Prochlorococcus marinus subsp. marinus str. CCMP1375: one gene and its partner. The protein of the gene in region 1 interacts with the protein of each later gene in a pairwise test. Links are inferred from orthologs where the notes say so. Each region holds a gene or a part of one and is shown in the gene's direction. Other genes may lie near its edges.

What was found.
Region 2: the proteins of eno (region 1) and rpe interact in binary tests that used the Escherichia coli proteins (3 or more experiments, as listed by UniProt). The link is inferred for Prochlorococcus marinus subsp. marinus str. CCMP1375 from one-to-one orthologs.

The regions. Positions count from the first base shown.
Region 1 is NC_005042.1:230,751-234,383, forward strand. The notes cover bases 324-3,227. They hold eno (phosphopyruvate hydratase), read left to right. Parts: upstream 324-1,078; coding sequence 1,079-2,377; downstream 2,378-3,227. Other genes in these bases: PRO_RS01170 (ATP-dependent Clp protease ATP-binding subunit), read right to left, coding at 324-525; gloA (lactoylglutathione lyase), read right to left, coding at 531-932; PRO_RS01185 (ABC1 kinase family protein), read right to left, coding at 2,415-3,227. In the rest of the region: more of PRO_RS01170, read right to left, coding at 1-323; more of PRO_RS01185, read right to left, coding at 3,228-3,633. UniProt on the Escherichia coli protein: Catalyzes the reversible conversion of 2-phosphoglycerate (2-PG) into phosphoenolpyruvate (PEP). It is essential for the degradation of carbohydrates via glycolysis.
Region 2 is NC_005042.1:763,861-767,107, reverse strand. What follows is about bases 17-2,883. They hold rpe (ribulose-phosphate 3-epimerase), read left to right. Parts: upstream 17-1,011; coding sequence 1,012-1,755; downstream 1,756-2,883. Other genes in these bases: PRO_RS04125 (LptF/LptG family permease), read right to left, coding at 2,738-2,883; ccsB (c-type cytochrome biogenesis protein CcsB), read right to left, coding at 1,770-2,705; glpX (class II fructose-bisphosphatase), read right to left, coding at 17-803. In the rest of the region: more of glpX, read right to left, coding at 1-16; more of PRO_RS04125, read right to left, coding at 2,884-3,247. UniProt on the Escherichia coli protein: Catalyzes the reversible epimerization of D-ribulose 5-phosphate to D-xylulose 5-phosphate.

The DNA.
Region 1 (3,633 bases):
TCCATTATAACTTGATTCTGAACCTATTCTTTTTGACTTTGCTTTTTTTGTTTGCTTGGGTATCTTTTTAAGTTCACCTTCTAGTATTTCACTTGTTAAACCAAGTTGTTTAAAAAGATTAGTTCCAATTCGATTATCACGCGCTATTGCAATAAGTAAGTGTGATATTTCAATGAATTTGGAGCCCCATCTTCCTCGAAAGGTATTTGCAGAATCAAGAAGAATCTCTAGGTCTTCTCCTATAAATAATTGTTCTGAATTTGACAATTCAATGTTTGCAAGAAATCCTTCTAGCTCATCTAGTACTTCTACATTGTCGATGGGCAGTGCATTGACAATATTTGCGTACTTTCTATTTGAAAATAAAACTTGAATAATGTGCTCTGTGTCTAAATATTCATGTCTCCATCTACGTGCTTCAGATTCACCTTCAAGTAAAAGAAGCCATGCTTCATCACTAAAACTATCAGGCGATGTAGTAAGACTTTGTTGAGCGAATGTAGATTTTCCCGTTTGATATGTCATATGAATCAATCTTTAATCTCTCGAGATGAAATATCAATCAATTCAATTTTGTAGCCATTTGGGTCTTCGATGAAAGCAATAATTGTTTGCCCATGCTTCATAGGACCGGGCTCCCTAGTAACTCTCCCCCCATTATTTCTAATGTTCATGCAGGTCTTATATATGTTCTTAACCCCTATAGCAATATGGCCAAAGCCATCTCCTAATTGATAATTGTTTTTGTCCCAGTTGTGAGTTAGTTCAAGGACAGAATGTTCGCTTTCTGCTCCATATCCTACAAAGGCTAGTGTGAAGCGACCTGAAGGATAATCTTTTTGTCTTAAAAGCCTCATGCCCAATATTTGGGTGTAAAAGCAAATCGATTCTTCAAGATCTTTTACACGAAGCATAGTATGAAGTAATTGCATGTTTTATAGCCTATTTGGACTCTAAACTATCTCGATTTTGATTTGTTTTTCAGGTTTTGAAAAAGCTTGTCAAATGCCAGAAACCAAAAAAACTAAGTTAATCGTCCCTAGAGCTCATAAGATCTTAAGAAGTTTAATTTTAAAAAGTGATTGATTCCCTTGATTTGGTTATTGATAGCATCTTTGCAAGAGAAGTGCTTGATTCAAGGGGAAACCCTACAGTTGAAGCTGAGGTATTGCTTGAAGGCGGAGCAAAAGGCAGAGCAATTGTTCCCAGTGGAGCAAGTACTGGTGCCTATGAGGCGCATGAATTAAGGGATGGTGGAACTCGCTACATGGGAAAGGGTGTTCTCAGAGTCGTAGAACATATAGAAGACCGCATAGCACCTTCCCTTTGTGGTTTATCTGCTTCGGATCAAGTAAATGTTGATCAAATAATGCGAGAGCTTGATGGTACTGAAAATAAAGAAAATTTAGGAGCAAATGCCATCTTGGCAGTCAGTATTGCAACAGCACGCTCTGCTGCTAATGCTTTTGGGATGCCTTTGTATCGTTATTTAGGTAATCCAATGTCTTCACTATTACCAGTCCCATTAATGAATGTGATTAATGGAGGAGCTCATGCTGCCAATAATCTTGATTTTCAAGAATTTATGTTGGTGCCTCATGGTGCTGAGAGCTTTCGCGAAGCTCTCAGAATGGGTGCAGAAGTTTTTCATACACTTAAGAAGCTTCTTTCAGATAAGGGTTTATCTACTGCAGTTGGAGATGAAGGAGGCTTTGCACCTGACCTTGAAAATAATAACGCTGCTGGAGACCTACTTGTTCAAGCAATTGAAAAAGCTGGATTTCGTCCAGGAGAAGAGATTTCTTTGGCTTTAGATGTTGCAAGCACTGAATTTTTTAAAAATGGCTTGTATCACTTTGGTGAGGGAAAATTCTCAAGTGAAAAGATGGTAGAAGAATTGAAAAAGTTAGTTAATTTATATCCAATTATTTCAATAGAAGATGGTTTGTCGGAAGATGATTGGTCAGGCTGGGAATTATTAACAAAAGAATTAGGAAATAAGGTCCAACTAGTTGGGGATGATTTGTTTGTCACAAATACAAAACGATTGCGCCAAGGAATAGATAGGAGTATTGCAAATTCTATATTAATTAAAGTCAATCAGATTGGTACTTTGACTGAGACACTAGAAGCAATAGATCTATCTCATCGTATGGGATATACAAGTATTATTAGTCATAGAAGTGGTGAAACTGAAGATACTACAATCGCTGATCTAGCAGTGGCAACAAGAGCTGGTCAAATCAAAACAGGCTCATTGAGTAGGAGTGAGAGAGTAGCTAAATACAATCAACTTCTTCGAATTGAAGATCAATTAGGTGCTCAGGCTGTCTACGCAGGATCTGTTGGATTAGGGCCTAGAGGTTTATCTAAATAACAGGTTTTCTATTATTTTATTTTAGTAATGGTGACTGTTATTTATTGCCTTTAATCCTTTCAATATTTTCATCCCTTCTTATTTTTATTTGTATCTTTAACCAATTTATTGAAATGGGTAGAGCGATAACTATAGGAATTATTGAGAAAAAAGATTTGTTGCTAGAGCCTAAAAGAGCAGCAGATATTCCAAGACATCCCAACAAGATTGATTGAGACATTGATTGCTGAGCACTAATCATTCTACGAAGTTGTCGGTCTGATTCACCCAGCCTTATTTGTAATTGAAGGTCCCCTTGTTCTAGCCTTTCTAGATTTTCATCTAAACGTTTGGGAAGACCTACCGCTTTAGTACCTAGTTCTCCAAATTGTCTACCAATTTCATTAATAAGGTCATTGGGATTAGAGTTGTTTGAATTCATTATTGTGATTAGGTATGGCTTTGTAATGGCTATTAAATTAAAGCTTGGATCAAGGCTTCTTCCTACCCCTTCAAAAGTAGAAAGCGCTCTCATCACAAAAATTAGTTCAACTGGCAACCTAAAAGGTTGTCCATAAACTAATTCATAAAGATCTACAGATAATTTTTCTATGACATCTTTGTCAAAAGGAGGAGTTAATCTTTCTTTTAGCATAATTCTTACAAGCCTTCGAACAGGGCCTAAATCAATTTCTTGCGCAAGCAATCCAGCCTCTTGTAATGCTTGAATTAATTTCGTTGCATCTTGAAGAGCAGCCGCACGAACCATGCTTCCAAGTTTGTTTCTAAGTCGATCAGAAATCATTCCCATCATTCCAAAGTCATAAAAGATGAGAGATCCATCAGATGAAACAGCAAGATTTCCTGGATGAGGGTCTGCATGGAAAAAACCATATTCAATTAATTGCTTTAAATAACTTGAAGCTCCTAGTTCTGCAATTTTGGAAGGGTTTACTCCGCTTTTTATAATTGCTGCTTGATCATTTATTTTTATTCCTGGGAGATAGTCTAAGCAAAGAACTTTTTGTGTACTTAGCTCCCAGATAACGCCGGGTATTTTGATATTTGGTTCATCAAGAAATTGTTGGCGAAATCTTGCTGCATATTGCGCTTCAATTCTAAAGTCAAGTTCTTTTAATAAGACTCTTTTGCATTCTTTGGCTATTGAAATCCAGTCCTTGCCTTTACTAAATGATTTATTCCTTTGAAGTAAGGCAGCTACTTTTTGCATTACTTCAAGATCAAGTCTGAAAAAGGCTTCCAAACCAGGACGTTGA
Region 2 (3,247 bases), 530 kb from region 1 along the record:
TAAATCTTGTCACCATCTGTTATCCCCATTTCATTGAGTCGAGCAATATTTCCTTCTTTAGTGTAATCAGCCCACTCTTTAGTCATAGCTATTGCAGGATCGTAAACCAACTGCCCTTGAAAATGGCCTCCTAGAGCTCGCATTGCTGCTGCCGAAATAACCCCCTCTGGAGCAGCTCCAATTCCCATTAGACAATGAGTCCCTGTGCCTGCAAAGCCACATGCAATAGCAGCTTGAACATCACCATCTGAAATAGGTTGAACTCTTGCGCCAGTAGAACGGATTTCTGCTATTAAATCTTTATGCCTAGCTCTATCCATAACTACAATTGTCAGTTCACTCACAGCCATGCCAAGACAACTGCTAAGAATATTTATATTTTCTGTAGCAGATTTCCTAATATCAACTTTACCTTTTGCAGCAGGAGGAGCTGCCAGTTTCTTCATGTAAAAATCTGGTGCATTAAATAAACCACCACGATCAGAAGCAGCCAATACAGCCATAGAGCCTCGCTGATTATTAGCACAAAGATTGGTTCCTTCACATGGATCTACAGCAAAGTCAACTCCTGGTCCTGAACCACTCCCAACCTCTTCACCTATATAAAGCATAGGAGCCTCATCTCTTTCGCCTTCTCCTATAACTATCCTTCCCTGCATTTGAATGGATCCCATCCTTTTACGCATAGCCTCTACGGCAGCTGCATCAGCTTCGTCTTTCTGTCCTAAACCTGTTAGCTCGGCTGAGGCTATAGCTGCCTGTTCGACAACTTCGAGAATTTCTTGAATGAGAGTGCGGTCCACTAGCTTAATTTCGTTTGATAAGTTTTTAGAGAAAAAGAAGCCAGAATAGCTTGACTACAGATGATAAACGAATGTGTCTAATCAAAAGGAGTGACCTCTGCTGAGGTGCTTCTGGTTTGCTTAGCGGTGTCAACTGTATCAGTGGAAGGAATTACCTTTCTAGTTGCACCTTCAATTAATAGAATCTATGACATTCAATTAAAAACAGATGAGTTCAGCATTTACTTCATCAAATCGACCAATTCAGATCATTCCATCTGTTTTACCAGCTGACTGGGCAAACATGGGGCAATGCGTCAAAGACCTTGAAGAAGCTGGAGTGGATCGTATCCAATTTGATGTAATGGATGGGAATTTTGTTCCTAATCTGACTTTTGGACCAGAAATGATTTCAGCCTGCAGAAAATACTGCAACGTTCCATTTGAAACTCAACTAATGGTTAGTCAATATAACTGTGAAACTATGCTTGAAGCATATGTTGAAGCAAGCAAGGGACCTAATGGCGAGCCAGGGGTCGTTATTGCTCATGTGGAAGCAAATGTTCATTTGCACCGAATACTTGGAAAAATCCGTCAATTAGGTGGTTCTCCATCCGTAGCATTAAATCCTCATACTCCAATGGAGATGGTCAAAGATGTTCTGGACATGGTCGATCATGTTCTTGTAATGACAGTCAATCCAGGCTTTGGAGGTCAAGCTTATATACCTACAATGCTCAATAAAATTAAGAGTTTAAGAGAAGTAATTGTTGAAAATAACTATGATATAGATATCGAAGTAGATGGAGGGATTAAAGCTGACTGGACGATCTCACAGTGCTGTGCTGCAGGTGCTAATTGTTTCATTGCTGGCAGTGGTATGTTTGCCTATCCATCCTTAAAAGAAGGTTGTGATGCATTAAGATCAGTAGCCAAAGATGCTCAAAACGGGAAACTACTTGAAAAGAGCTAGAAGTATATTTAAGCCTAAAGAAACCAACCATAGCTATGTAATCCAATACCCAGAAAGTTAACCCCTATATAACATATTAATATTATAAATAAACCTATAATTGCAATAATTGCGGGTCTTTTACCTTGCCATCCTCTACTTAATCTTGTATGTAAATATGCTGCATAAATTAGCCATGAAATAAATGCCCAGGTTTCCTTAGGATCCCAACTCCACCAGCTTCCCCAAGCCTCGTTAGCCCAAACAGCACCGCTAATAAGACCAAAAGTAAGAAGAAGGAATCCAAACGTTATAGTTCGATAACTTAAATTGTCTAATTCTTCCGATTTAGAAAAAGTAATAGGTATTAATTCGTCTATACTTTTAACTATATTTAGATTCTCAGATTTATTTTTAAAGCCTCCAATTCCCATAGAATTGCTGCGGATCTGTAATGTTTCCCGACTACTACTTAAAAGAACTACAAGTGATAATAATGAACCAATGAGCAATGCTGCATAACTGCACATAATCACACTTACATGCATTACTAACCAATTAGATTTCAAAGCCGGTACTAAAGAAGAAGATGCTTTAAGTTCATCTGGTAAGACAAAGCTAGCGAAAGCTATTGATAGTAAAGATATAGGTGTAAGTGCTGCTTGAATTAATGGATATGGAAAAGTTCTTTCTATTAGAAGTTGTATAAAAGTTAACCCCCAGGTAAGGAAGCAAAGCGATTCATAAAGATTACTGATAGGGAAGTGTCCAGATTGTATCCAGCGAAAAACTAATTGTATTGCAAGTAGGATATTGGCAGACGCTATTAATATTCTCACAATGGAAGAATTTGAATTCTCGCCAACATTCCAAAAAGAGAATGGTAAAGAAATTAAAATCAAGACAAATGCTAAAGATCCCAAAGTCAGAACAGGATCTAAACCATTAATATACAAAAACAAATTAATCATTAGAATCAAATTCATGCGATCAAATTTGGCAGCTAATCATCTGCTTTATTAAGCAAATAAAGACCTCCCGAAAGAGATATAATCACTGGAGACCATGCTCCAACGAATGGACTCAATGCTCCAGAAACTCCTAATGAGCTAAATACAAAGCTTAGAATGTAATAAGCTAATATTAAAACAATACTAAGCGCAAAGCCTTGCCCTTGAGTTGATCGTGTATTAGGACTACAGGCAAGGGAACTTCCAATCAAGCTAAACACAACGCATGCCATGGGTAGTGTAAATTTTTCTTGTATACGTACTTCCATTCTTCTAACTTCTTTAAGGTTGCCTGATAATTTATATAAATCTTTGGCTTTATATGCATCTGAAAGAGTCATATAGTTAGCATCTTTAGGTATCTTAGCTATTTTTTTCGGGCCTGAATCTAAAGGATATACATAATTTTCAAAACTAATAGAAGTTGAGCCTCCATTTGGGGCTATTGTAAGTATATTGCCATCATGAAATTCCCAATTAGCTTCTAAATTATTCCAGTATCC